DNA from 3 places in the Paenibacillus sp. FSL K6-0276 genome. Region 1 is predicted to be linked to each of the others. Evidence: riboswitches for the same ligand, from Rfam matches in the RefSeq annotation. Region 1 holds a riboswitch; each other region holds the start of a gene.

Region 1 (9,966 bases):
TTCTTTATTGAGCAGCCCATAATCCTCTGAAGAATACACCTGCATATCATTGGCTAGAATTTGTTCAATCTCCCGATCCACTCCAGCAAATGGGTGATATTTAACCTCCGAGTAACTTCCGAGTGCAAGTGCTTTTAGTGTAGACATTGGATCAGCGCCTTTCTTCTTATATTTTTTTGAGACATCCGTCCTACCAAGGCCACGAGCTGCCAAACAAATCAAGATAAGCCGGTTCCTCGCCCAGATACTTTTTATACTCCAGAACAAGGTTCACAATCTGACCCGCCGACGCTTCCGGAGAAATATCTGCTTGCTCATTCTTCTGGCCATGCATATATGTCTGCATCCAGCCAGGATGAAACACCATGACTTAACGCGCCAAGCGTATTTACATTATAAATTTCTGCCATGCCCTCATCATCCATATCTACCAGCATCGTAGCATCATCAGCGGAATGAATAATACCCGCATTATTAATAATGATATCGACATATCCAGTTTTGCTTGCTATTGCTCTTGCAGCTTGCTTTACATTGTCTTTATTGCTGATATCAAGGGGGATAAGTTCCAGCTGTTCAGGATACTGTTCTTTAAGCGCTTTCAATTCTTCTGATTCTTTCATATATTGTCCTGCAAATACCGTGAACTGTTTTGCTAGCATCGAACGTACAAGAGACAGTCCGAGGCCCCGATCAGCTCCGGTCACACATGCAACTCTCTTCATTCTTATGAACACTCCTATCTCCTAGCGATATGGTTAGGCATGTTGCTTCTTTTCACCTTAGCATGCTATATCTTTTTTTTCAACGCGATCGGTTTCAGGTATGGCTTCCCTTTGTACAGGCCCTTCAGAATCCTTTTTGTTTTAATTTTGATCTATGTTACAATCATGATTACAGGTTGTTAACAACACAATTGTTAGCAAATAACGATCCCAGGAGGGTGATATCTATGTCTATTCAACAACTCCATACGCTGGAGGATCTTGAGCAATATGTAGCTAAGCCTGGCAAGAAACTGCTGTTTAAACACAGTACTACCTGCCCGATTAGTGCTAAAGCTAATGAAGAGTTTCAGGCTTATCTGAAGGATGCGGATACTGCCGCTGCAGTGGTCTTAGTCATCGAGGATCGTTCCGTTTCCAATCAAATTGCTGAGGAATTTGGCATCAAACATGAATCTCCACAACTCTTCCTGCTTGAGGATAATGAGGTTCGCTGGAACACTTCGCACTGGAAGATCACAAGAGACGCGATCAAAGAGGCTGTGAACCAATGAGTGAGTCAGTGATTGTCTATTCAACCGCAGGCTGCAGTGACTGTAATTTGGTCAAACAATATCTCACTGAGCAAGGTGTTCCTTTCGAAGTAAGAGATGTTATGACCAGCACAGTCTATCAAGAGGAAGTCGAGAAGCTTGGCTTCATGGGTATTCCTGTAACCGTAGCAGGAGATCAAGCCATCAAGGGATTTAATCTTCCTGCGCTCAAAGAACTCATCGAAGCTGCTAAATAATTCAGCTATTAAACTATTCAGTACATGATGTAATTCATATGTGCAAAAAGGGTATCCTCACGGCCAATTGGCTTGGGAATACCCTTTTTCATTAGTCATAGTCTATGGTTCCTCACGTTTGAGATCTGCCACGACCAGTACATCCACGTTTCTGGCAGTACGTAGAATCTGCTTGGTAACATCGCCGCGAAGACTTTTTCGCAGCCATGAGCGTTGTGACTGACCGATAATAATCTGAGTGCTCTGCAAAACTTGAGATCTTTCAAGCAGCAAGGACGCCACTCGTGCGGGGAGCACGTTAGGAATCATCTTAAACGTTCCACCCAGTCGTTCCGTCAATTCCTTTAAATCATTTATACGTTTATCATAAACGGGTCCATTTTGTTTAAATTCCTGCACATACGTAACATACCAGCAAGCTTTTAGACGATATGCAATCCGAAAACCACGCCGAATTAAGCGCTCCGCATGATCCCCCAAGGTGATACACACATAAATGACTTCCTGACGCCGCCAAGGCCCCCGCAGCGAACCGACACGTTCCCAAGATTCTAGCCGTTCATCTACATCGTCAGCAATTTCCCGCAGCGCCAACTCCCGGAGGGCGATCAAATTCCCGATTTTGAAAAAAGCCCCCAGCGCCTGATCCACCTTGGCCATTGCATAGATTTTCCCATCCTTCATCCGTTCCTGGAGTGTCTTAGGTGATACATCAATAAGTTCTACCTCGTTAGCCCGCTGTAGAATGCTATCCGGAAAGGTCTCTCTTACCCTAACTCCAGTAATTTGTTCTACTGCGTCATTCAAGCTTTCTAAATGCTGAACATTCACTGTAGAGATCACAGATATTCCCGCATCCAGCAGCTCCATAACATCCATATACCGCTTCTTATGTTTGCTGCCTGGCATATTAGTATGAGCGAGTTCATCCACCAGCACGACTTCAGGATTACGCTTAATGATTGCTGCCGTATCCATTTCCTCAAGGACAGTCCCTCGGTACTCCATACGTAGTCGCGGAAGGATCTCCAGTCCACCGATTTGTTCAAGGGTTTCTTTGCGGCCATGCGTTTCCAGCAGTCCAATAACGACATCGATCCCTCTCTTCAAAAGATCGTTCCCTTCACGCAGCATCTTGTAAGTCTTGCCCACACCGGGAGCCGCACCAATATACACCTTAAATGTTCCTCCGCGAATCGCATCGATTTTATCCTTTACTTCCTGACTACTTAACCTGTGATAGGCATCCGCTTTCCGTTCATTACGACTCTGCCGGGTTGGAAGTACACGTTCTCCCTCACGGTCTGCGCGATCCGCCACGAAGAACACATCCACACCCCGGATTTGCTTCATTAATGAATTGGCAATCGAGCCTTTCCATAATTCCTGCCACGCGGTCTGCTTGGAGTGCCCCATAACGATTCGAGTAATATTATGCCGGGTTGCGTATTTTACCAAGAGACGAGGGATCTCCCTCTTCGAACGAAAGGGTATCTCCTCCATAGAGGCCCCAATCTTCTCGGTCAGCTTCCAGAGAGATCTCTTAAAGGTAGCTGCTTCCTTAGATAGGGTGAGACCTTGCCTCCAGAATGACACCACCGCCAGATCCCCGTTTAACCGTTTGGCGATCTGCTGTCCACGGCGGATATGGATCGAGCCATTCCAATAATACTGTGCGGATACTAAGACTTTCTCTGCGATCCCCGAAGCTCCCTGCAGCCCTTGTTCTTCCCGGTGTTTCTCCAGCGAATCATTAACATCCTCAGCGACCATCCGAAGTGCCAGCTCCCGCAGCTTGCTTAAATTGCCTTTGTTAAAAAGTGATCTCTGCTGGTGCTTACCTAAATGTCCATCGGACAAGCGTTGAAGTATCTTTTCCGGGGTCACATCAATTAGGACGATATCATCTGCAAGAGTAAGCACTTCAGCGGGAAGGGAATGCTCTACCTCAATCCCGGTCCACTTCCGCGCTAGATCCGCAGCACCCTCCAGTTCATATACGTTTACAGTTGTGATGACACTGATCCCATTACTCAATAAATATTTGATATCGTCCAGCCTTCCAGCCCTTTCCGCACCCTCGCGATTCTGGTGAGCCAAGCCATCTGTCAGCACAACTTCTGGATTACGTGCCACAATAGCTTCTACATCAAGATCCTTCTTCTCAATATCCTTCTGAAACCAATGGATACTCGGTATCCGTTCGAGGTCGCCCAGCTGATCCTTAGTTTCTGGACTCTGATTCGTCGAAACCGCACAGATCACGACATCGATTCCCTGCGCTTTAAGCGCCTGGCCCTCACGCAGCATCTGATACGTCTTGCCCGATCCACTGACCGGCCCTATATAGATCTTCAGACGCCCTCGATGCAGCTCATAGATAGAGAGCAGCAGTTCCTCCGGCGTCTTCCTCCGGTATGTTCCCATCAAGATCACTCCTTAACATAACCCCGTTCATACATGAACTCTTCTCTGCTTAGGAAGCAAGAAGAAACGGCGTTGCCGACCTTTAAAGATGACAACTGTTTCTCGTAGAAATATAAGGATGGTGTATCGTGTGTAACTGATACTTTCTTATATTTGAAGATATCCCTGCCCGATTCAGAGGAATCTGGCAGGGACATTTGCTATATTTATTTGTTCGATAGTTTTTGAAGATCCATGTTCAGCTTCAATACATTTACCCGTTCTTCACCGAACAACCCTAGGTCGCGACCTTCAGTATGCTTGTTCACGAGCTCTTCCAACTGCGTGGCAGGAATACCAGTTAAATTGCTAATCCGGGGAATCTGCACGATAGCCGAAGCAGGCGTGATATGCGGATCAAGCCCCGAACCTGAGTTGGTTACCAAATCTACCGGCAATTTGCTCAATGCTACATCCGGGTTATCGAGCTGCCACTGTGTGATAAAATCCTTCGTCCGCTGTAGCATATCCGGATTGGATGGAGCGTAGTTATTGGAGCCTGAAGCTTCCGCTTTATACTCAATGCTGGACACACGGCCATGGAATAGAGCGGGGTCCGTAAAGTTCTGCCCGATGAGTTCCGAGCCTACAACTACTCCAGCATCATTCTTAAGCAAGCTACCGTTCGCTTGCGATGGCATCAGAACCTGAGCAATCGCTGTAGTCGTCAGAGGATAGATCACTCCGCAGAGAACAATAAAGACTAGACTTAGTCGTACAATAATAAAGAAGTAAGCACCTTTCGATGATGACAGCTGCTCTTCAGCGTCCTCAATGGAGTTTCTATTATTCACGATACTCTCACCCTTTCAATGATTAGTCAATACGTCGTTAAATCCATACACTTACGATCATATCAATGAGCTTGATGCCCGCAAAAGGTACAACCACTCCGCCTAGCCCATAGATAAAAATATTGCGTCCGAGCAGCTTCGTAGAGCTCATAGCTTTATACGAGACTCCCTTCATAGCCAGTGGGATGAGCAGCGGAATAATAATAGCATTGAATATTAACGCGGATATTATAGCCGAGCTTGGTGAGCCTAGTCCCATTACATTCAGGGCTTCCATTTCAGGAATGGCGAGCATGAACATCGCTGGAATAATGGCGAAATACTTCGCGATATCATTCGCGATACTAAAGGTTGTTAACGCGCCTCGTGTCATCAGTAGCTGCTTGCCAATCGCTACGACTTCTATGATCTTCGAAGGGTCGGAGTCCAAATCAACCATGTTTGCCGCTTCCTTAGCAGCTGTAGTGCCGCTGTTCATCGCTAACCCCACATCAGCTTGAGCAAGGGCAGGGGCATCATTTGTACCATCCCCTGTCATAGCAACCAACTTGCCTTCGTTCTGTTCGCGGCGAATGACCGCTATTTTATCCTCTGGTGTACTTTCAGCGATGAAATCATCTACACCCGCTTCACGGGCAATAGTAGCTGCGGTCAGGGGATTGTCGCCCGTACACATGATGGTCTTGATCCCCATCCTCCGCAGCTCATCAAACCGCTCTTTCATACCCGGCTTTACCGTATCCTTCAAGTAAATAAGTCCATAGATTCGATTGTCTACTGCAACAGCAAGCGGGGTTCCCCCCATCCGTGCGATAGCATCGGAATTACTGTCTAGATTAGCGGGAATTACCCCGCCTTTCGACTGTACCCACTTCTTCACGGAGTCTACCGCACCTTTACGTACACAGCGTCCATCTTGCAGATCAATACCACTCATCCGGGTTTCCGCCTTAAATTCTACGAATTCCCCACCTTCAGCAAGTTTGCTGTCATAGCTGCGTTCCAGCTTCTTGGCCAGCTCAATAACAGAACGTCCCTCAGGCGTCTCATCCTTTAGGGAACTAATGGCCGCCCATGCCGTAAGCTCAGCTTCGGATTCATTTCCGACAGGTACAAATTCACTCGCCATCCGGTTCCCAAAGGTAATCGTACCGGTCTTATCTAAGATCATCGTATTAATATCGCCGGCAGCCTCAACTGCCTTACCCGACATCGCAAGTACATTAAACTGGGTCACTCGATCCATACCCGCTATTCCGATTGCAGAGAGCAGTCCCCCGATTGTTGTCGGGATCAGACAGACCAACAAGGCGATCATGACGGGAATGTCTAATTCAACGCCTAGATAAGTTGCAATCGGCCGCAAGGTCACTACTACAATCAGGAAAATTAGCGTCAGACTGATCAAGAGCGTATTTAGCGCGATTTCATTCGGTGTCTTCTGACGTTTCGCCCCTTCAACAAGGGAGATCATTCGATCTAGAAACGACTCACCTGGATCACTTGTGATTCTCACTTTAATCTCATCACTGACGACCCGTGTGCCGCCTGTAACGGAACCAAAGTCCCCACCAGCTTCCTTGATCACAGGTGCAGATTCACCTGTAATCGCTGATTCATCAACGGAAGCCAGCCCTTCAATCACTTCACCGTCACCAGGGATGAGTTCTCCCTGACTGACGATGACGATATCCCCTTTACGCAGCTCGGAGGAGGATACTGTCTTCACTGACCCTCCAACCAGTTTGTTGGCAGTGATATCTTGTTTCGTTTTCTTGAGCGAATCTGCCTGGGCTTTTCCGCGGCCTTCCGCCAGCGCTTCAGCGAAATTCGCAAACAGCACTGTAAATAGCAGAATGAACAACACCGTGATATTAAACCCTAGCGATTTCTCAGCATTGAAATATCCAGGTGCGAGTACCATTAGCAATACAATGATCGTACCGACTTCTACCACGAACATAACCGGATTTTTGATTAGCGTCACTGGGTTAAGCTTAATAAAGCTATCCTTTACAGCGCTTAGGAGTATGGGTCCCGTCAGCAGCTTTTTTCTTTTTACAGTACTCATTTTGTTCTCCCTCTTCCTACCGTAAGGTTAGATATTCTGCAATCGGGCCGAGCACAATGACCGGCAGAAACGTCAGTGCACCAATAATTAATACCGTAACAATCAGAATCCCAGTGAACAGACCATTGTCTGTACGGAATGTGCCGATCGTTTCTGGAACTGGCTTCTTCCGAAGCAGAGAACCTGCTACCGCCAGCATAGCGATCATGGAGACATAACGGCCTAGCAGCATCACGATCCCGGTTGTGACATTCCAAAAGGTTGTATTGTCCGCAAGCCCTTCAAACCCTGAACCGTTGTTCGCAGCAGAAGAGACATATTCATATAACACTTGGCTAAGTCCATGGAATCCAGGGTTCGTAATCGCTCCTTTGCCCAAATCCGTCAGGAACGCACCTGCGGTTGGCACAAGGATAATGAACGGGTGAACGAGGATCGCGATGGCGATCAGCTTCATCTCCCTGGCCTCTATCTTCCTTCCGAGAAACTCCGGTGTCCTGCCGACCATCAGACCACACAGGAAGACACCCAGAATCGCATACATCAGCATATTGATCAGTCCGACACCTTTACCACCGAAGACATTGTTCAGCATCATCAGTGCCAGAGGCGTAATGCCTCCCAGCGGCGTCAGAGTATCATGCATATTGTTAACACTACCTGTCGTAGCTGCGGTTGTTACCGAAGTAAACAAGGATGACTGTGGAATGCCGAAGCGTACCTCTTTACCTTCCATGCTACCTTGTGAAGATTCGATTCCAAGTAGATTGATCGCCGGATTACCCTTTGATTCAGCATAAAAGTTCAGGCTTAGTAACAGTACGAACAAGGTCATCATTGCGGTAAAAATCACCCAGCCCTGACGTTTGTTCTTGGCAAACAATCCGTACATATATGGGAGTGAAGCTGGCAACATCCACATAGAGAGAATCTCCAGTACGTTCGTAAGTGGATTAGGGTTCTCAAAAGGATGGGATGAATTGGCCCCGAAGAAGCCGCCTCCGTTCGTGCCCAAATGTTTGATCGATTCCAGAGAAGCTACTGGACCGATAGCGATTTGTTGCGTTTGCCCTTCAAGTGTAGTAACCGCAAGCGATGGCTTGAGTGTTTGCGGCACATGCAGTCCTACCAGCACCAATGAAACCAGCAGAGCTAGCGGAATGAACACACGAATTTGTGCTTTAACGAAATCCTCGAAGAAGTTCCCAACTGATTTCTGTCCCGTAATCCCTCTGACAAAGGCAACAGCAACAGAAAGTCCGCTCGCTGCAGACGTAAACATCATCATCGTAATAACTGCCATTTGTGAAAAATACGAAAGTCCCGACTCCCCACTATAATGCTGCAGGTTCGTATTCGTCATAAAGCTGATTACTGTATTGAATGAAAGCGTCTGCTCCATATCCGCAATTCCATTCGGATTCAGCGGCAATCCCCGCTGTAATCTAAGAAAGATATAACTGAAAGCAACCAGCACGATATTCGTTAAAATAAAGCTGAGTGCATACTTCTTCCAGGACATTCCGTCCCGCTTCTTCAAGCCGATCAGCTTATAAATACCTTTCTCTGTACGTGCAAACCATCTATCTGTACGATTCTGTTCATTAGAAAATACATGATATAAATACGTGCCCATCGGCTTAACCAGCAAGATGAGAATTACGATTACAGCAACTATTTGCAAAATGCCCATGAATGCCCCTCCTTAAAATTTCTCCGGATGAATCAATGCGTAAACCAGATATACAAACAGCAGTAGGGTAACAGCGATTACTAGAATCACAGCTTATCCCTCCCTGTATCCTCAACTACACCTGCGCACCAGCGCATAAATCCATAAAACAACCCGTAAATTACAGCTAATGAAGCTACCATATACAGATCCATCATATCTCCCGCACTCCTTCTTTTATCCTTGATGAGGTGATTTATCTACCAGAAAATCAGCATCACCACTGTGGGAATAGATTACATAACTCGCACCAAGTCTTTTATAGACCAATCTAGGATTTACTGAACTTGTGATTACAAAAATCGGCTGTGTCGTCCAGGTACGGCACATCTGAATGTAGCGGCAGCAAAGCGTAAAGCTGCTCTCGAACAGATATACCCTGCCTACCGGGAACGGTGGGCGAAACCAAGTGTTCTGGTGACGGGTATCTACTAGGATCACCTGCTCAATCCCCAGCTCCTCAAGTAAAGCTTTCTCAGCCACATTGTTGGTAAGTCCCGCCATCTTAATACCTCTGAATTTCAGAAGTTTAATGAAATGTTCGCCCGCCTTCGTTGGCGCACATACCAGCACATATTCATTCTGATCCGTCATCTCTTATTATTCTCCTCAAATGCTCTGCTTGTAAGATCAGAAAGTGATCACCCTGATCTTGTAAGAAAAGCCACCGCTAATGATGAATTTAACGACCTCTTCGTGAGGCTCTCCATATATGCTTTGCTAATAAAAAGCACAGCAAAAAGCCACAAAGGATATCCTCTGTGGCTCGCTAGCGGTCACATTGCACTCATCCTCTCTCCATACGCTTACGAGGTTAGCTGTCGGATTCGGGCGGTGAGAGTCGCCCTACCTGTATAGATACGAGCTCACTCGCATCCTCTACAGGATTCACCCCATAACCGGCTTCCGACTCTCACATCGTCTGCCGATTGTTGGTTCCCCCGCTTTCCTTATCGGAAATTAAGCGGATCAAATATTCGATTGTTGTTGAAACAGGAGTAATCATACCCTTATGCAGGAAGTATTGTAAAACCTGATTGATGCCAAAATAATGCAAATTAAAAACTATTTTCGCATTGGATAGCGCTTACTTGATATCCAATCTCTCTATATCTCCTGTTTACTCCAGTTTGATTCAATTAGCGAAAAGCGGGCATACCATGTGATTTTATTCACCACAATTGTAGAAATCACCAAAAATCGCCTTTATAGGAAATGAAACAAGAAGTCGAGATTAAGCGAGGAAGAGGCTCGATAACACGCAATAAATACCTATTTGGTTCACTTTTTCGTCACAGTCGGCAGAATATGGTTCAAATTGCGCTCAAAAGAGCACTTTCTGTTTTTTACAGAAACACCTTGAAAAGAGTATGATTCGGGTTGAATCT
Region 2 (9,966 bases), 1.5 Mb from region 1:
AGAAGCAGATATGCTTCGCTTGCGGCAAAATAGGTTTTAGACGAGCGACAACATGTGGATTCTGCATAGGATCGCTACCATCGCTGCCACCCGCAAGGTAGTTGCTTAATTCAACAATACTTACATAGGAATAGGCTTTAGTTGTATATTGAGCAAATGCTATTTTGTTAAAGGCCGTCTCAAGCTGGTTCAGATCTTCCAAACTTTCGCGCAAGAACATCATTACGAAATCGGCCTTCTGGCCAACGATGGAATATACTGCGGAGCTGCCTTCCTTTGCTTCTTCGACAGTGCTCCATTCCTGCATAAAAGCATGTAGTTCTTCTAGAGCAACGGCACGTTCTTCATCATCTGCTGCCGTCCAAGCGGTCCAGTTCAGTGAGCGGAAGTCATGCAAGGCATACCAGCCTTCCAGTGTCATAGCGGCTTCGTTCATGATCTCACTCCTTAAAAGTTTTACGAAGCATAGGCTTCGCTTGAAATAACGTTGCGTAAAACTTGCATCGGAAGCATACGCTTTGTTTTACGAAGCATAGGCTCCGTTGAAATAACATCGCGTAAAAATAGCTACGGAAGCAAACTCTTGGTTTTACGAAGCTCCTGCATCATAGACTATGTATGATTCATTAATCTATATGCATTGTATCGCAATCAAGTTGCCAAGAGCAAATGATGACATTCTGTTGTAAAAGAATTAGACCTGATTTTGAATAAAGTTCATTGCTTCGTGACATTTTTTCTAGTAAACTTACTAATAGTTCGTATAAGATGTGCGCTTTTTTATAGAAAGGGGTAGTGACGGTAAGATGGGGTTTATTCCGGTGTTTATCCTAACCGTTTTATTCTTTGTGATGATGTTTGGTATTGGATTTATTCTTAACATGTTAATGAAGACAACCTGGTTTCCCGCTTATCTGTTCGTACTTATTATTCTACCGGTTGTAATTTATTCCATTTGGGATAGAAGCGCAGTGACGCTCTGGGAGCATCTTTCCAGCTTCCATTTCGTTGATTACTTAACAGGTGTCGCTGGTCTAGCGGGTGCCGTGCTGAGCGGGTGGACGATTCAGAAGCTTCGTTTCGGCGGTTATAAGATGTTTTAAAGATTCAATATGAATACAGGCGGCTCTGATGTGAGAGTCGTTTTTTAAATCTTGAATTCTGCGAGAAACGGATACCTTCCTCTTCCAGAGGACAGTGAAGCCGTTTCTTCTTGTTTAATAGAGGTAGATATTCGTAAGAAAAAGCTGATTATATAGCGAAAAGAGTCGGAATTGGTAGTTTATTTACATTTCCGGCGACGTTTTTTATGATAGAATAGAATCCTGTATGAATTCGTGAAAACAAGGGGGTATCCGTAGATGCGCATGAGTAACTTACATCATTTCACCGAACATCATCGGTACTGCGTTTCCCGCGAATTTGGTCTTAGTGTTATAGATGGACGTATGCTTAGCTCTGTGTATCAGCCTATGGTAGGAGCTTTTGCAATCAGTTTCTATCGCTTGCTGGTTGAACATGTGCCGGCAGATAGCATTGGCTATTCTGGAGTGGAGCAACAGCGCAGGTTATTTATGACGCTAGGCGTTGAACCGAATGAGAAAGGCCGCAAATATTTAATAGATCAGGCTTCCCGGTTAGAAGCGGTAGGTCTGCTACAGACCTGTCGAATCTATGTGCCGGAAACCGATGATTACTTATATGAATATGAGCTAATGCCGCCGCTATCGCCAGCTGACTTTTTTGCCACTCAGCATTTGACGTTGCTGTTACGCGATAAAATTGGCAAATTTGCTGTGCTGTCCTTACGGGAACTATTCTGGAACCGAGAGCCAGAAGAGTGGAGTCGCAGATCCATAGGCAAAGAGAATATCTCCGTGCCTTTTTACGATATTTTTCAACTCAATACACATGTCATTGATTATGAGCTGGAGCAGGCGCTTGCGGAAGTAGCCTCTGTGCGTCAGCCTGGCATGCGTGAATCTGGAGAACAAGCTATCGGATATAGTGATATTATTTTGCGTTTTCCACGGGAGTCTGTGAATCGGGCTCATGTAGAAAAATTGCGTTTTGACCATACTCAAATGGGTGTTATTAACTATGTAGCCCATAAGTATGAACTTAGTCCGCAGGATTTATGTCGTCTGCTGGATGAAGATGGAGTGTTCTCACCGGAAGGCGAGGTTATTCTGGATGCACTGCAATATAAAGCGAGCCAGCATTTCAGGCAGGATATGAAACGACAGGAAAAGCGTGAAATTGCAGCTGCCAAGGTTGTTTCCATCCGTTCCAGTGCCTCCGAAGAGAATGATGATTCTATAGCGCCACCGGAGCAATCTGTAGAGATGGAGTATTATGTAGAAGTACCGCCACAATTCTTGTCCAAGTGTGACATTCACCAATATAATATGATGCTGCGGAACGAACCTTATACGCGGTTGCTTCAAACCTTTTTCCCAGGTGCAGTACCCAGTCATTTGATGGATATGTTCGAGAAGATAGATTTGAACTATAAGCTAAGCGGTGAAGTAATCAATGTACTTATTCATTATTTAATGACTATGGTAGCCTCAGGTGGAGAACAGCGAATGAACCGCAATTTTGTAGAAGCTATCGCTTCCAATATGCTGGTTAAACAGGTGAACACCTACGAAAAGGCTGTAAAATATATTAGGGATCAGTCCAAAGTGAAAGGCAAGGGAGCCACAGCTAACACGGCGGCAGGATCTCGATCACGTTCATATGCCAAAAATACAGGCCGATCCGCTAAACCGGAAATTCCAATTGTGCTGGACGATGGAAGTGCCGGGACGGTATCGGATGAGGAATTCGCGGCGATGATGAAGAAAGCGGCAGAAATTAAGGCCAGTAAGAAAAAAGGTGTTTCCCAAGCGCCGTAATGAGAGAGAGGTGGAACAATGGAGTCTATGGGCGATGTGCTTCGTTCGATCAACAATCCAACTCTACGACAGCGTCAACGCGATCTTGAACAAGGGTTATTCAATCATCCACTTGTGAAGGCATTACAGTCCGAACATCCTGAGTTGGACGAATCGCGACTGCGGCTTCATATGAGCCGCCTGTATCAATATGTAGAGGAAAGCCGTCACTGTGCGAACTGTCCGGGTCTAGAGAAATGTCCGAATGATTTCCCCGGTCACTTTAGCAAACTTACGGTAGAGAGCGTGAATGGTTCTGTGGACTTATATGAACGCAAGACGGCATGCCGACTTAAAGTGGCACAGGATAATCAGGATAGCATCCGCAAACGTATCCGTAGCTTTTATGTGGACGAGCGTGTGCTTAATGGCGGTTATGATGAAATAGATATTATGGGCAAAGATCCACGCCGGGTCTCGGCGGTTAATAAAATATTTGATTATATCACGAGTGTTAAGGAAGAAGGTCTGACCTCGCGCGGGATTTATTTACATGGAACCTTCGGAACAGGCAAAACGTTTCTGATGTGTTACTTGCTTCATGAGCTTGCTGTTGCCGGATATACTGGAGTTATCGTATATATGCCAGATTTTATCGAGGATTTAAAATCGATCATGATGGACGGCCAGAAGATGAAGGAAACCGTGGATACGATGAAAAACTGCGATTTACTTATTTTTGATGATATTGGTGCGGAGAATTTGAATCCTTGGGCGCGTGATCATGTGCTTGGTGCGATTCTGAATTATCGGATGAACCGTAAACCAACCATCTATACTTCGAATTATCCGCTGGATGGTTTGGAGAAGCATCTTAGCTTCACTAGCAAGGATGGCGAGGAGATCTATAAAGGTCAACGCTTGATGGATCGTATTGCTCCTTTTGTGGATGTTATTCCACTGCATGGGGAGAATCAACGGGGTACTATTAGATAAGGCTGGAATATAAAAATCCGTTTCTTCCTCAGGAAGAAACGGATTTTTATTATGCGATGATTCCCTTACTCCGAAATGAACTTAATGATCACCATGCCGAAAAAGACAACGGTCATAAATGCAGTCATTCCGAAAAATCCATTCATTAAATCGCCTAGATCATTGCGGGGTTCTTCGTTGATATGTTCTCGTGGGTCCCGTACTTGCGCGTTGACATCCATAGTTTCTGCCTCCTTACAGGGACAATGCCTGTATTGTTAAGATGCAAATTGATGTGATCATTATGAAATAAGTCATTGACATTTAATGCGCTTTCTTCAAGTATACCGAAATGCTGGGGAGATTGTAAAGAAAAGAGTAACGTAAAAAAAATAGCTTGATGGCAATATAATTGCACGTGATATTTCACATATCCCTCAAAGATATGTTATACTGGAATTGTGTCGGTAAGTGGTAATTTGGTTATCATATTACATGAAACAATTTATTAACTTATATTTTCGGAGCAACTTCCATAAACTAAGCTTTGGCTTAGAATGGAGTAATGCTTCGTAAAACTTTAGAGGAGGAACAATATCATGGCTATCGTGAACGTGTCTGACCAAACCTTCAGTAACGAAGTGGAAGGTCAAGGTACTGTAGTAGTAGACTTCTGGGCTCCTTGGTGTGGTCCTTGTAAGATGATTGCTCCAATCTTGGACGAATTGTCCGCAGAACTGGGAGACAGCGTGAAAATTGCAAAATTGAATGTGGATGAGAATCCGGAAACGGCTTCCCGTTTTGGAGTTATGAGTATCCCAACCTTGATCTTCTTCAAAGACGGTCAACCAGTAGATAAAGTTGTGGGACTGAACTCCAAAGAATCCCTGAAAAATATCGTAGCTAAACATCAATAATTGTTAAATGCTACTGTTCGGGCCTCGGCCCTGCCGCTCAGCGCCTTCGGTTCATTCCGGAGGCGTTTTGTGTGCTGAATGCCAACTAATCATGGGTCCAATTTAGCTGGAGGGGATCATTTTGGACAACATCCGCAACAAACTGGCACTATTACCCGACCTGCCCGGGTGCTATCTGATGAAGAATGAAGAAGGCACCATTATTTATGTGGGTAAGGCAAAGGTGCTTAAGAATCGGGTTCGCTCTTATTTTACAGGAAGTCATAATGGTAAAACTCAGCGGCTTGTCGCTAACATTGCTGATTTCGAATATATTGTCACGTCCAGCAACATGGAAGCGCTCATTCTCGAGTGCAATCTGATAAAGAAGCATATGCCGCGTTATAACGTTCTTCTGAAGGACGACAAGACATTTCCTTATATAAAAATAACGAATGAAACTCACCCACGCCTTGAAGTTACACGCCGGGTGATTAAAGATAAAGCAAAATATTTTGGCCCTTATCCTAATGCTTATGCAGCACAGCAAACGAAAAAGCTCCTCGACCGTATGTATCCGCTCCGTAAATGTGGCGTGATGCCGAAGGAGGTCTGTCTCTATTATCACATGGGTCAGTGCTTAGCGCCGTGTGAGAAGGAAGTGCAGAAATCCGAGTATGAGCAGATTACGCAAGAAATCGCTGCTTTTCTTGGCGGAGGCCATGAGGCGGTTAAGAAGGATTTACAGCAAAAGATGCAGGAAGCTGCTGAGGAATTATATTTTGAACGGGCAAAGGAACTACGGGATCAAATTATCCATATTGATGCATTGATGGAGAAGCAGAAGATTAACACCACAGATACTAAGGATCGTGACGTTTTTGGTTATGCTGTGGATAAGGGATGGATGTGTGTACAGATTCTGTACATGAGACAAGGGAAAATGATACAGCGCCATTCCTCCGTGTTTCCGTTCTATGGGGAAGCCTACAGTGACTTTATGTCTTATGTAACACAGTATTATAGCGATAATCCGGCCCTACCGCAGGAAATTCTACTGCCGGATGTGCTTGACGATGAAGCTCTGGCTGATAAAGAAGCTAAACCGGAGATTGCCATTGCTGCTCCAGCCGAAGAAGATTTACAAAAGGGGGAAGATTCCCCCGAATCGGCTGAAGAAGCTGAGGCACGTGAAACGGCGGCTGAGGAAGCTGCGGCAGCAGGTGTCGTTGATGCGGCAGGTGGCGCCTCTATTCTACAGGAGTGGCTGGGCATCAAAGTGCTGGTGCCACAGCGCGGTCTCAAGAAGCAGATGATCGGTATGGCCTGTCAAAATGCACGAGTCGCTATCGACGAGAAGTTCCGGCTAATTGAACGGGATGAAGAGCGTACCTCTGGAGCTGTGATCAGCTTAGGCGAGAGCTTGGGTCTTGAACGCTTGAGCCGAATCGAGGCGTTCGATAACTCGAACATTCAGGGGACCAATCCGGTCTCTGCGATGGTTGTCTTCATTGATGGCAAGCCCGCGCGAAAAGAGTATCGTAAATATAAGGTTCGTACGGTAGTGGGTGCGGATGATTATGGAACGATGCGCGAGGTCATTCGGCGGCGGTATGAGCGGGTGCTGAAAGAGAATCTTCCGATGCCGGATCTTATTGTGGTCGATGGTGGTAAAGGGCAGATATCCTCGGCCATTGATATTCTGGAGAATGAGCTGGGGTTATTCATTCCGGTCTGTGGTCTCGTCAAGGATGACAAGCACAAGACGGCTCAGCTTTTGGTTGGAGATCCGCCAGAGCCCGTCACGCTGGCCCGGGATAGTCAGGAATTTTACCTGTTGCAACGGATCCAGGATGAGGTCCATAGGTTCGCTATCACCTTCCACCGTGAACAGCGCGGGAAGTCCATGGTTACCTCCAAGCTGGATTCCATACCAGGTATAGGGGAGAAGCGGCGCAAGGCGCTACTCAAGCATTTTGGATCGCTCAAGAAAATTAAAGAAGCCTCTATAGAGGATTTCCGATCACTTTCTATAGGCGAAAAGCTGGCTAGTCAAATTCTTGAGGCGCTCAAGGATGAAGAGCCATCGACATAGGAATGCAGGAAACAATTCCATCTAAATACAAAAAAAGGTGTCATAGCAGGGTTGCTGCTGTGACACCTTTTTTTCATTATCGGGTATCGATCCGTCACTTCTTTAAGTTACGGATGTCGGTTCAATCGGCTTAGGTTCAGGTTTCTGCGGCGGATTAAATCGATAGACGATGTAGCCGACTATAAAAGGCATGATAATGGCAAATATACCAGCCCCTACATTCACGCTCTCCTTCATAAAGATCAGCGTAGCACCCATCAGAATGCTGTCAAACACGACGTGACTGAACATGACGGCAATAAAGCCGTAACGAAGGAAAATATAGCTGAAGAGCAGCCCGATCACGGTCAGCTCAATGGGACGGGAGCTGATGGGATAGATCGGATATAGCGTATGGCCAAACGCCCAGACGAGCGTGGTGATCAGGCAAGCAATGAACGTGCTCCGGAATACCTTTTTCAACATAGGGATTCCGAACAAGCGATAAATAGCTTCCTCGGATAAACCAGCGAGCCATGCAACGATGGGCAGCAGCCAAGCATATCTCATGTTGTAAGGAGATTGGGTAGCATCAGTAGTGGACCAGTTATTCATGGTAAATGATAATACAATGAACATAAGGGTCTGCACACCTAGCAGCACGAATGCCCAGATGTACCCGGCCCGGATACTATCCAGCACATATTTTCCGTAGCCAGGCTCTTTGGCACGAGGCCACGGGTTCATCCCCTCCTCTTTTTTCCATAGGCCGTCGCCTCCAACTAGAGAAAAATAGAGCAGGGAGGACATTAGCAGGCTATATAAGGCATAAATGATGAACATAATGACGGAGGTTATCTGAGCCTCGAGCCCTTCACCTGAGGATTCAGGTAGCATATTGTAGGTGCTGATCATCATGATTACAAAATAAGCCGAGCTTAGGAATATTCCACGCTTAAAAGAGGTATGCTCTCTTCGAAGTATGCTGTAGATGAGTGCCAGAATTCCCAGAGCTAGTGTAGGCAAGCCATAGCCGAACAGAGTAAGCTTTTCCGCGAGGGAGGTTTGGTCCTTCACATAGGAGGTATGCCAGGCAGGAGCAGAGAATCCAGACTTAAAGCTGGATACCTGTTCTCCAGTGAAATCGAAATAATAGTGTAGTAAGGATTCGCCGATCTGAACGGAACGATCTGTATACACGAGCCCGTAGTTTCCCGTATTGGATTCAATTTGTAGCTTGGCGGGATTCACATCCCATTCTTGAAGCCAGGGGCGGGCAAGATTTTCTTTTTGCGCAAGGGACAAAGTAGTACCCTTGTCCTCTTCTTTTGCACTAGCTGATACATTGCTTGGTAACCCTGCAGAGGATGCTTCTGCACCTTGTGTGAAGGCGACAACTGCGCCAGTATACATATTGAGGTCAACGGAGATCAGGGGCTCTTGTTCCGCTGAAGGGCTAAGTGTTACACGGAAGACGTCAAAAGGATAACGTTGATCCAGTTTGTTCTTAGTATAGTCTTCCAGAAGCTTCTCGCGGGACATATAACCGTAAAAGGAAGAGTCTGTCTGGTAGAGTACATTCCACTGATCGTTTGGTGTTTCGGTGTAGCTTAGCTTTTGTTCTGCGAATGATATCGCTTTGTCGCGGGCTTCAGCCTTGCTGATGACGGTAGTATCTACCCCTGTAGGGCTATTTAGCACCGAGGGGGCAATCTGAAACATAATAAATAGAATAAGACCGATAATGCCCGAGATGATGAGCCTCTTGGAGAGGGCACGTTGCTGTAAGGGCTGGCCGACGGGATTCATGTAACGCCTCCTTGTTATGAACTGACAATGTTATGTTCATTATAGTATTAGTGCCTTGGTAGTTACAAAAATCATTGTATATTCTTTTTATGGGTAATAGAGATATTATAGAATAGGTAACCTAATATATACCATGAATTTAAGGTGATCATTTCTTCATTTTTCATGAAAATCGGTGCAATTGCAGGGAAAACACGGAAAAGGGATGAGAATAGGCCCTCCTTTTGACACATTCTCTCCAAACCGCTTTTTTCATATGAATTCACCATTAAAAGTGTCTTTGTGAATTATTGAAATAACGTATATAATTTGTATGCAATTGTATAGTAGCCGAATTTCAGGTGAAAACGGGGGAACCACAAGAAGTGATGAAGAGATGAGTGTACACCATAAACGGTGGCATTATTCATCAGGGGTGAATTTCGTTCTAGGAACGAATAGGGCAGCCTGCACAGTCCGAATCCGTCAGCTAACCTCGTAGGCTAATTTACTGCAGGGACCAAGGGTAGCATTGGTTTTCCAGTGCTTTTTTTGTTGGGATTTTTTAAATTTAAATAAGAGGGTGAGCATAGTGGCTTCACAGTTTCGCAGGCTTTCTGAATCAAAGTTCCTGAAGCTCTCTCCGCCTCAGATTTTGGTGCTCGGTTTTGCATCGATCATTCTGATAGGAGCCTTGCTGCTTATGCTTCCCATTTCGAGTACCAGCGGGAATGTTGTGAGCTTTATTGATGCGTTGTTTACTGCAACTTCCGCAACCTGTGTGACAGGACTTGTGGTGCTAGACACCGGGACGACATTCACCATTTTTGGGAAAACCGTGATTATGGTGCTTATTCAGGTCGGCGGCTTAGGGTTTATGACAATGGCAACCCTATTTGCCATGATGATGAAACGCAAAATCTCCTTGCGGGACAGACTGATCCTGCAGGAAGCAATGAACCAAGGTTCTATGGAGGGAATTGTTCGACTGATCCGGAGAGTACTTATTTATTCTTTGGTCATTGAAGGCTGTGCAGCCGTGCTGCTGTCCATACGCTGGGCATTTGATATGCCGCTGGGAAAGGCCATTTATTTTGGGATATTTCATGCGGTGTCCATGTTTAATAATGCTGGATTTGATATTTTCGGGAATTTCCGGAGTTTAACGGATTATGTATATGATCCGCTTGTGAATATCGTCGTGATGTTTCTGATTGTCTCCGGCGGTATCGGTTTTATTGTTATGTCTGATCTGGTGGAGTTTCGTGTAAAACGTAAATTATCTTTGCATAGCAAAGTTGTACTCTCTACCACTACAGGGCTTATTCTTATCGGCGCTTTGGTGATTTTTATA
Region 3 (9,966 bases), 2.6 Mb from region 1:
GCGACTGAGGATTTCCTAGTAAGCCTTGCGGAGAAAGAGAAGCTAGCTATTGATTACGAACTACTTCGTAAAGATATCAAGGAACGCACATATGCAGATGAGCTGAATAATGGCATTCAGTTAGCTAGCGAAGCAGGTATGACTACTACGCCTTCACTCTACATTAATGGAGAACCGGCAGACGATCCTTTCGACATTGAAGCGATTACAACTGAAATTAACACCGCCGTAAAAGCTGTGGAGGTAAAGTGACAAAGTCCCTATCTTTCTGCAAGCGTAACTGCCTGTATCTCGCCTGGTTTGTATCACTAGTTGCTGTCGCCGGTAGCTTATATTTGAGTGAAGTATTGAAATATGAACCCTGTAAGCTCTGCTGGTTCCAGAGAATTTTCATGTATCCTCAGTTAATCCTACTGGGAATCGCGACGTTTCGAGGGGATAAACGCATCATCCCTTATGTACTTCCATTAAGTCTGATTGGTGGCAGTATCTCAATCTATCATTATGCGGAACAGAAGATTCCTGCGTTAAGTAAAGTCCTTCCTTGTACGATTGGTGTTCCATGTAATAAGGATTACTTAAACTTTTTCGGATTCATTACGATTCCTATCCTTGCGTTAATTGCTTTTGCTTTAATTAGTATTTTGCTTTGGTACGGACGCAAGGAAGAAGAAGTGTTGGAGTTAGAAACAGAGGAAAACCTAGGATTTTAATTTCATACTTTGTAGATACAAAATATGTGAAAAGGTATTAAAGACACGGGGCAGAGGGATAATTGAAGAGAATGAAAGAGAGCATCCAATTAGACGCTATATTTGCGCTTATTGGATGTTTTTTCATTCTTTTTTCATTTTTTTCAACGCTTTACTGTATACACTTTGTAGACTAATATTAGACCTTGTGAGAAGTTGAATATGCGCTGAATTTTCTTAGGAAAAACGGGGGAACCAAACTTGGCATTTATGCCAAAGGGGTGAATCGGAATGAGTCGATTGGACTTGTACCGTAGGGCTATATACCACAGCCCGAATCCGCCAGCTAACCTCGTAAGCAAGGTGGAATAATGACCATGCATAGCATGCGGATCATTTCCGTATGCTATTTTTAGTGTCTGCATTTATGAAATCCACCAATGAAAACAGCGCGCGGAATTTCCGTTTCTGCTCTCAAAGAAAGGAACTGTATCCACAATGGTAAGCAAGGTAAAACGACTATTGATCGGGCGTCCGATGAAGTCGAACGAACTCGATCATGAAAAGTTATCCAAGGTGAAAGCACTGGCTGTCCTGTCTTCTGATGCGCTCTCGTCTGTAGCCTACGGAACGGAACAAATTCTGATTGTACTGGTGGCTGCGGGGTTTACTGCCATCTGGTATTCCCTGCCAATTGCATTAGCCGTATTGGGCCTGCTGGCCATTCTGATTTTATCCTATCGGCAGACGATTTATGCTTATCCGCAAGGAGGTGGAGCTTACATCGTAGCCAAGAGTAATCTTGGCGTTCCGACAGGTCTCCTAGCAGGAGGGTCTTTACTGGTGGATTACATTCTGACCGTAGCTGTTAGTGCTTCGGCAGGGACGGATGCGATCACATCTGCTTTTCCAAGTCTTCATAATCATACTGTTCTCATTGCTGTATCTGTTATCATTCTTCTAACTATAATTAATCTTCGCGGAGTTACAGAATCGGCTTCATTCATCGCAATCCCAGTGTATTTGTTTGTGGTTTCGATTGTAGTTCTGATTATCTCCGGTGTTATAAAATATGCACTAGGCGGCGTTCATGCGAATGTGCCTGAAATAGGTGCCGCTGTATCCAATGTTAGTTTGTTTCTGCTGTTAAAAGCTTTTAGTTCTGGCTGTTCGGCACTTACAGGTGTAGAAGCCGTATCTAATGCGATTCCAAACTTTAAAGCACCAGCTGAAAAAAATGCAGCCAAGACCTTAATGATCATGGGAATCATCCTTGGCTTTATGTTTACCGGTATCACACTGCTGGCGTATTGGTACGGAATAGTACCTGACGAAAAGGCTACCGTTGTCTCGCAGATAGCTGAATCGACCTTTGGTCGCGGCACCTTGTACTTTTTTATTCAAGGTATCACTGCAGTGATCTTGTTCTTGGCAGCTAATACGGCTTACTCAGCGTTCCCACTACTCGCATTTATGTTTGCAAAAGACAAATATATGCCACATGCTTTTATGGTCCGTGGTGACCGTCTGGGTTTCTCTAATGGTATTATTTTTCTAGGTGTTCTTTCTGCCGTGCTTGTAGCTGCATTCCACGGAAATACAGAAAGCTTGATTCCTCTTTATGCGGTAGGCGTGTTCATTCCTTTTACATTGTCACAGCTTGGAATGATGGTTCATTGGTTCAAAACAAAGCCGGCGGGATGGCAAAGAAGATTTGTTGTGAATACCATCGGTATGCTGACTACATTGACTATTACGCTTATTTTTATCATAACTAAATTCTCGAGTGTATGGATGGCATTCATCTTCTTACCTGCTGTAATGTTCGTGTTCTACCGTATTCACAAGCACTATTTGAACACTGCAGATCAGCTTCGTATATGTCCTAATACCGATAAACCTTTGATTAAAGGAAGCACAGTTGTTGTCCCTGTTGCCGGTGTAACACGTGCTGTACTACATTCCATCAGCTATGCGAAGTCTTTGACAGATAATGTTGTGGCTGTGTATGTAGGCTTTGATGAAGAGGACATCCATAAGATGGAGCAACGGTGGGAGGAATGGAATCCAGGTGTACGCCTGATTGTACTTCGTTCCAGATATCGCAGTGTAATTCGTCCGTTAGTGAAATTTATTGATACTGTAGAGTGGAAGACTGCAGCGACGGATCATATCACTATTCTAATTCCACAGTTTATTACTAAGCATTGGTGGCAAGCCGTGCTTCACAATCAGACCAGCTTTTTAATCCGCTCCTATCTAATGAATCAAAAAGATGTTGTGGTAGCGACTGTCCCTTATCATTTGAATAAATAATGGATCATTTAGGAGAGGCTATATCCGGAACATTCGGAAATAGTCTTTTTTGTATTTTTTTAGAAGGAAATTGTTGTAAATCCACAAAATTTAAAATTTATATGTTGACATAGAGAATGAGAATCAATATCATTTAAAAGTGAGACAGAGGTAGTCAACACCTTTGAAAACAAAAGCGTGTACACACTAGGAGGGTATTTAATGTTTTCGTTTAACAGAAAAAGATTTGGAAGCATGAAATTAACGATGATCGGATTAATGGTGATGGTGCTATTTTTATCCGCTTGCGGTAATAATAATTCCGGAAACTCTTCAAACGCAGGAACAGAGCCAACGACAGCGCCTACGGCTGAAGCCACAGAAGCTCCCGCAGCGCCTAGAACGTTAACTGATGCAATGGGACATGAAGTGACTATTCCGGCCAATCCACAACGTGTGCTGGGTTCTTATTTAGAAGATTCTTTGGTAACACTAGGGGTAACTCCAGTTGCACAATGGTCAGTGCCTAATGGTGTTCAGGATTATCTGTCTACTGAATTGAAGGATGTTCCTACGATCAGCTACGACCTTCCGCTGGAGGCTGTAACCAGCTTTGCGCCGGATCTAATTCTCATTCCATCAGAGTCTTCTGTACAGAATGGCATTTATGATCAATTGAATAAGATTGCGCCTACTTATGTTATTGGGGATGAATTAAATCAAGATTGGCGTAAATCGCTGCTTAAGATCGGTGAAATTCTGAACAAGACCCCTGAAGCAGAGAAAGCCATTAAAGATTATGAAAATAAAGCGGCTGCAGCGAAAGAAAAGCTTAGTGGAGCTATTGGACAAGAGTCTGTGGCGATTTTATGGTTGGTGCAAAAGAACTTCTATATTGTAGACGAAACTCGCAGCAGTGGAGCTGTGTTGTATACAGATCTTGGAGTCACTCTTCCTAACCTAGTCACAGAGATTCCAGCAAGAACAAGAGCAACTTGGAATCCTATTTCACTTGAAAAGTTGTCTGAGTTGACAGCTGATCATATTTTCTTGGTGAACAGTGATAAATCTGAGGGTTCAGAAATCTTGGATAGTGCAATCTGGAAAGGCATTCCGGCTGTAAAAGCTGGAAACGTACATGAAATGAGCTCAGCAAGCAGCTGGCTATACAGTGGTGCGAATGCTGGCACCAAAATCATTGACGATGTATTGGAAAACCTTGTGAAATAAGAACTTGTAATTCACCGGTGATGAGCTTTTCATTTCGGTCTGAAAGTGCGTGCAGATTAAGTATCTAAGGATACAAAGATCTGCACCATTTTTTTATAAACCACTCTATCATGCGTTAAATCTGTTCCTCCATTGTACATAATAAATATTTTTGCGATAATGAGAATGATTGTTGTTATCATCTAAATCGTTGTAACTATCTAATAAGGAGACGACTTATGGTTCCACCCTCAGAATTCGCACACAAAAAGATGAATCAAGAAACGGAAAAAGCTTTACATTCACGGCCAGCAGCTGCTATCAGTATCATCATTTTTGGCCTTGTTACCATAGCCTTTGGACTGGCACTTTCAGTCTCCCTAGGTGCGGCAGATATTAAGTTAGCCACGGTATGGGAAGCCATATTTCGATTTAATCCAGATCTTCAGCAGCATCAAGTGATTAGAGAACTACGATTACCTCGTGCTATAGCTGGTGCCTTGGTCGGTGCTTGCTTTGCAGTAGCGGGGGCTATCATGCAGGGAATGACACGGAACCCACTTGCGGATTCAGGTCTGCTCGGATTAAATGCAGGGGCGGGTGTAGCGCTGGCATTAGTGTTTGCTTTTGCACCTTCGCTTTCTTTCACTTCTCTCATGTTGTTTTGCTTTATCGGTGCAGCTGTAGCCTCATTGATCGTGTTCGGAATAGGGTCTATCTCCTATAGTGGCCTAACACCCTTACGGTTGACTCTCGCAGGCTCTGCAGTCAGTGCACTGCTAGTCGCCATTAGTCAAGGCGTAGCAATCCTCTTCAACTTATCTCAAGACATAGCTTTCTGGTTAGCTGGTGGAATGGGAGGGGCAAGCTGGACTCAGATAAAAATTATATTCCCTTGGGTTGTGGTGGCATTAATCGCAGCCCTGATGTTATCTCGATCGGTCACGTTACTTAGCTTAGGAAAGGAAGTGGCAGTTGGACTGGGGCAGCGGACCAGATTAGTACAGATAGCTTGTATGATTGTTGTAGTCATTCTAGCAGGAAGTGCAGTCTCGACCGTTGGGCCTGTTGCTTTTGTAGGACTTATCATTCCGCATGTTACCCGTTACTTGGTCGGTGTAGATTACCGTTGGATTATTCCTTGCTCGGCAATCCTTGGGAGCTTATTGATTATATTTGCGGACATTGCCGCTAGAATGATTAATGCACCTTATGAGACCCCGTTGGGAGCTTTAATCGCCTTAATAGGTGTACCATTCTTTATTTACTTGGCGAGCAAACGGAAGGGGGAGCTATAATGCCTAAATTTACCCTAACTCCGTACGAAAAAGAACGCCGAACACGAGGAATGACAGTGTTATCGCTGCTTGCTATATTGATCATCGTAGTATTTATCGTCAGCATGAATACTGGGTTTATGCGTCTGTCACCACTAGAAGTACTACATACTCTAATGGGTGATGGAACACATCAGCAAAAGCTTATTTTATTTGATTTCAGATTACCACGTATAGTAATTTCATTGTTAGTCGGAGCAGGCTTTGCAGTTTCTGGATGTATCCTACAGAGCCTATCGCGTAACGCACTTGCTGAACCAGCTACGCTGGGAATAAATGCTGGAGCTGGTTTTGCGGTGATCATCTTTATCTCCTTCTTTCCCGCAACAACAGCAGCACCCGTATTTGTACTCCCGCTATTAGCGCTTGGTGGAGCTAGCTTAACCGCAGCCCTAATCTATATACTTGCTTATCGGAAAGATGATGGTCTGTCCCCTACGCGGCTGATACTCATCGGGATTGCAGTCGCTGCAGGAATCAATGCAGTTCAACTTGTTTTGTCTTTAAGGCTTGATCCTAATAACTATCAGTTTGTAGCTACGTGGATCGCTGGAAAAATATGGGGTGGAGATTGGAGATTCGTTCTTGCTCTACTACCCTGGATAGTGATTCTATTGCCGTTCTCTTTCTATAAAGCACGGATACTTAATGTATTAAATCTTGGTGATCATACCTCATTAGGACTTGGAATGCGATTGGAAAAGGAACGCATCCTGCTTCTTGTTACAGCTGTAGCCCTTGCTGGCTCTTGCGTCGCTGTAAGTGGTGGTATTGGCTTCGTCGGTCTAATCGCTCCTCATCTGGCGCGTAGGCTTGTAGGCCCCAGACATCAAGTGTTGTTACCTGCATGTGCTTTGACAGGGGCACTGCTTATGATTACCGCCGATACGATCGGAAGATGGGTGTTACAACCTGCGGAAGTACCAACAGGTATCGTGGTTGCGATCATTGGCGCACCTTACTTTTTATATTTGCTCGCCAAATCAAAAGCGTAAAACAAAGCAAATGCTTACGAAGTGAGTTTTACTATGTAGTCTAATCAAGGAGCCATGCTCCGTAAAACTTTAAAGGAGTTGTAAATCATGTCAGAACGTTTAAATACAAAAGAGTTAAGTATTGGGTATGCGGAAGCTACAATAGTTAAAGGATTGAACTTGTCCATTCCAACAGGGAAAATTACAGCGCTTGTTGGAGCGAACGGTTCCGGTAAATCAACAATCCTCAGAACCATGGCGCGGATTATGAAACCTAAGAGCGGTAGCGTGATGCTGGACGGCAAATCGCTCCATAATTTCTCTACAAAAGAGGTCGCTCGGCAGCTTGCGATTTTACCGCAAAACCCGACGGCTCCTGATGGTTTGACGGTGTCTGAGCTGGTTAGCTATGGCCGTTTCCCACATCAAAAAGGGTTCGGCACGATGACAGCAGAGGATCGTAGTATTATTTCCAACGCTATTTCCGTCACTGGAATGGAGCCTTTCCATGATCGACCGATTGATCGTCTTTCTGGGGGACAACGTCAGCGTGCTTGGATCGCTATGGCATTGGCACAAGAGACAGACATACTATTCCTAGACGAGCCAACAACATTTCTTGATATGGCCCATCAGCTTGAAGTGCTTCAACTTCTACAAAAACTGAATGAGGAAGAGGGACGTACGATTATCATGGTGGTTCACGATCTAAATCATGCTACTCGCTATGCGCAGCATATGGTAGCTATTAAGTCCGGTAGTGTAATTAGTGAAGGCTCCCCTACTGAAGTCATGACACCAGATGTGCTTCGCGAAGTATTTGGAATTGAAGCAGATATTGTTCCTGATCCACGTACGGGTGTGCCGTTGTGTCTTCCTTACGAACTTGCTGCGTATAAAGCAGTGTAATTATAGTAAATACAGTTTATTAAGCGTGGGAGTATAATCAGTTATAGTGGCTGCAAGAAGATTGTCTTTACTTTATGCATGCCTGCTGATTGTTCCGCTTCAAAATAATGTTTATAATTTACGATAACAGGCTCCCGTCATTGACAAGGGAGCCTGTTCGTTGTTACAGTTGTGTTTGCCTACAATTCCATGATAACTACTTAAGTATAAACGTTCTTATATTTAAAAATAGATCAAGGATCATCATTTATACATGATTAAAGGAGCATGAAACATGAATATTGACAAAATTCAAGATGACCTGCAAAAGCTAATGACTACAGGAATAGTGAAGAGTCATGAGAACTTAAAAGATCACGTGTACACCAAAATGGGCGGAAAAGCTGATATTTTGGCAGCACCAGCTACTTATGAGGAAATACAAAAGATCGTTACATATGCTGAACAGAATGGGATAACCCTTACGGTACTTGGGAACGGCTCCAATGTGATTATTCGTGATGGTGGTGTGCGTGGTATTGTTCTGCAAACGGCAGGACTAACCGAAATGGGAATTCGCGACAATCTCTTCTATGCTCAGTGCGGTGCCAAAATAATTGATGTTTCCAGATATGCACTGGATATGGAGCTTACGGGTCTTGAGTTCGCCTGTGGCATTCCTGGAACAGTTGGTGGAGCGCTTTACATGAACGCGGGGGCTTATGGCGGAGAAGTAAAAGATGTGCTGCATAGTGCGCTGGCTATAACTAAGACCGGACAATTGGTTACTCTACAAGGCGATGAACTGCAATGGGGTTACAGAAAAAGCGTGTTCGCAAGCGGCGAGTATATCGTTCTTGAGGCCAACTTTGCTATGACTTCCGGTGATGCATTGACCATCAAGGCTAAAATGGATGAATTAACTTATTTGCGTGAATCGAAGCAGCCACTTGAGTATCCATCTTGTGGTAGTGTGTTTAAACGTCCTCCAGGTCGGTTTGCAGGTCAGTTAATTCAAGAGAGTGGCTTACAGGGAACAAGAATCGGTGGTGCTGAGGTATCCAAGAAGCATGCAGGGTTTATTGTAAATGCAGATAATGCAACTGCCAGCGATTACATTGGGCTAATTCACCATGTAAGAGCGACTGTGAAAGATAAATTCGGAGTGGAGCTAGAAACTGAAGTGGAGATCATTGGAGAAGAGTAATAATTGAAATCTAAAAGAGTCTGCAGATTACGATGCAGGCTCTTTTTTTGGTACGCCCAGCATGGGCGTCATCTTTAGGGTGAAAGTCCCGAACGGGGGCTGGCGAGCGCCTACCGTTAGCCAAGGGCAAGGGTGTCCACCGTGAGGTGGAATCTGAAGGAAGCCGGAGGCAAAAGCACGGGCCAAGGTACACGAACTGGATTTGAGGCTGTGTCCGTCGGATGAGTCACCCAAACATGACGAAATCCAGAGCCGCCAAGGGCGGACGCGGTAAACTCCAGTGGTCGCGGGCAGACAGATGACGTTCTTATCTGGGGAGGCCTGTCAGGTAAGCAAGGAAAAAAACTTGTAACCGTAGCCGAGAGGCTGCGCTGAACTGGCAGGAGTCAGCAGAGGCCATAGTACGTAAGCTGTTGCAACAGTTTACGGAAGGGCTGAACCGAAAGGAGAGAGGAAACGATGCGTTCGCAGGAAGAGCAACGACAGCAGAATATCTCGCAAGAGAGCTTGCGGCAAAGAGAAGCGGTGAAGCCGTTAGGGTATGCCGGAGCGCCGAGTTCTTCGTCGGCACAAGTCGCCCCTCCCTCTCGCGAAGACCAGAACAACTTGCTGGAGCGAATGCTCGAAGGAGATAACCTTCGGCTCGCCTACAAACGAGTGGTGCAAAACGGAGGAGCACCCGGAGTGGACAATGTAACGGTAGCGAATCTACAAGCTTACTTGAAAACACATTGGGAAACGGTGAAAGCCGAGCTTCTAGCGGGCGCCTATAGACCTGCGCCAGTCAAACGGGTGGAAATCCCCAAACCCGGAGGCGGTGTACGGCTGCTAGGCATCCCGACTGTAATGGACCGATTTCTCCAGCAAGCCCTTCTACAAGTCATGAACCCGATCTTTGACGCGCAATTTTCTTGGTATAGCTACGGCTTTCGCCCAGGGAAGAGTGCGCATGATGCAGTCAAACAAGCCCAAAGATATATCCAAAGCGGTCTTAGATGGGTGGTAGACCTGGATCTGGAGAAATTCTTTGACCAGGTGAATCACGACATGCTGATGGCAAGAGTCGCACGGAAGGTGATGGACAAAAGAGTACTGACACTGATCCGTGCCTATCTGAACGCCGGAGTCATGGTGAAAGGAAAACGAGAGCGTAGCTGGGAAGGAACGCCACAAGGTGGTCCGCTCAGTCCGCTCTTGGCGAACATTTTGCTAGATGATTTGGATAAGGAATTGAGTGGACGAGGGCTGCGATTTGTACGCTATGCGGACGACTGTAATATCTTTGTAGCGAGCAGGCGAACGCGTCATGGAATCGGTAAGTCGGTTTGTAGAAGGAAAGCTGAAACTGAAAGTGAACCGGGAGA

The links. Region 1 has a riboswitch for cyclic di-AMP ahead of MHH52_RS02685 (hypothetical protein). Riboswitches for the same ligand answer to the same signal wherever they lie in the genome.
Region 2: it holds a riboswitch for cyclic di-AMP, as region 1 does, so the genes downstream of both, MHH52_RS24440 (TrkH family potassium uptake protein) here and MHH52_RS02685 (hypothetical protein) in region 1, are expected to answer to the same signal.
Region 3: it holds a riboswitch for cyclic di-AMP, as region 1 does, so the genes downstream of both, MHH52_RS15220 (APC family permease) here and MHH52_RS02685 (hypothetical protein) in region 1, are expected to answer to the same signal.

Annotation. Positions count from the first base shown of each region.
Region 1 covers NZ_CP150276.1:571,579-581,544, reverse strand. The annotation lists gene MHH52_RS02730 (ThuA domain-containing protein) at 1-147, opposite strand, end outside; gene MHH52_RS02725 (hypothetical protein) at 191-334, opposite strand; gene MHH52_RS02720 (SDR family NAD(P)-dependent oxidoreductase) at 315-725, opposite strand; gene ytxJ (bacillithiol system redox-active protein YtxJ) at 953-1,279, shown strand; gene MHH52_RS02710 (glutaredoxin family protein) at 1,276-1,515, shown strand; gene MHH52_RS02705 (histidine kinase) at 1,618-3,942, opposite strand; gene kdpC (potassium-transporting ATPase subunit KdpC) at 4,149-4,757, opposite strand; gene kdpB (potassium-transporting ATPase subunit KdpB) at 4,813-6,846, opposite strand; gene kdpA (potassium-transporting ATPase subunit KdpA) at 6,863-8,539, opposite strand; gene MHH52_RS02685 (hypothetical protein) at 8,756-9,172, opposite strand; cyclic di-AMP (ydaO/yuaA leader) riboswitch at 9,366-9,555, opposite strand.
Region 2 covers NZ_CP150276.1:5,197,220-5,207,185, reverse strand. The annotation lists gene hemQ (hydrogen peroxide-dependent heme synthase) at 1-436, opposite strand, end outside; gene MHH52_RS24475 (YuiB family protein) at 807-1,103, shown strand; gene MHH52_RS24470 (DnaD domain protein) at 1,362-2,900, shown strand; gene dnaI (primosomal protein DnaI) at 2,919-3,875, shown strand; gene MHH52_RS24460 (YqzM family protein) at 3,941-4,096, opposite strand; gene trxA (thioredoxin) at 4,454-4,771, shown strand; gene uvrC (excinuclease ABC subunit UvrC) at 4,893-6,845, shown strand; gene MHH52_RS24445 (CPBP family intramembrane glutamic endopeptidase) at 6,948-8,633, opposite strand; cyclic di-AMP (ydaO/yuaA leader) riboswitch at 8,952-9,135, shown strand; gene MHH52_RS24440 (TrkH family potassium uptake protein) at 9,205-9,966, shown strand, end outside.
Region 3 covers NZ_CP150276.1:3,212,771-3,222,736, reverse strand. The annotation lists gene MHH52_RS15230 (DsbA family protein) at 1-252, shown strand, start outside; gene MHH52_RS15225 (disulfide oxidoreductase) at 249-713, shown strand; cyclic di-AMP (ydaO/yuaA leader) riboswitch at 908-1,067, shown strand; gene MHH52_RS15220 (APC family permease) at 1,191-3,008, shown strand; gene MHH52_RS15215 (iron-hydroxamate ABC transporter substrate-binding protein) at 3,210-4,217, shown strand; gene MHH52_RS15210 (iron ABC transporter permease) at 4,469-5,494, shown strand; gene MHH52_RS15205 (iron ABC transporter permease) at 5,494-6,528, shown strand; gene MHH52_RS15200 (ABC transporter ATP-binding protein) at 6,616-7,416, shown strand; gene murB (UDP-N-acetylmuramate dehydrogenase) at 7,691-8,602, shown strand; partial or broken gene ltrA (group II intron reverse transcriptase/maturase) at 9,062-9,966, shown strand, end outside.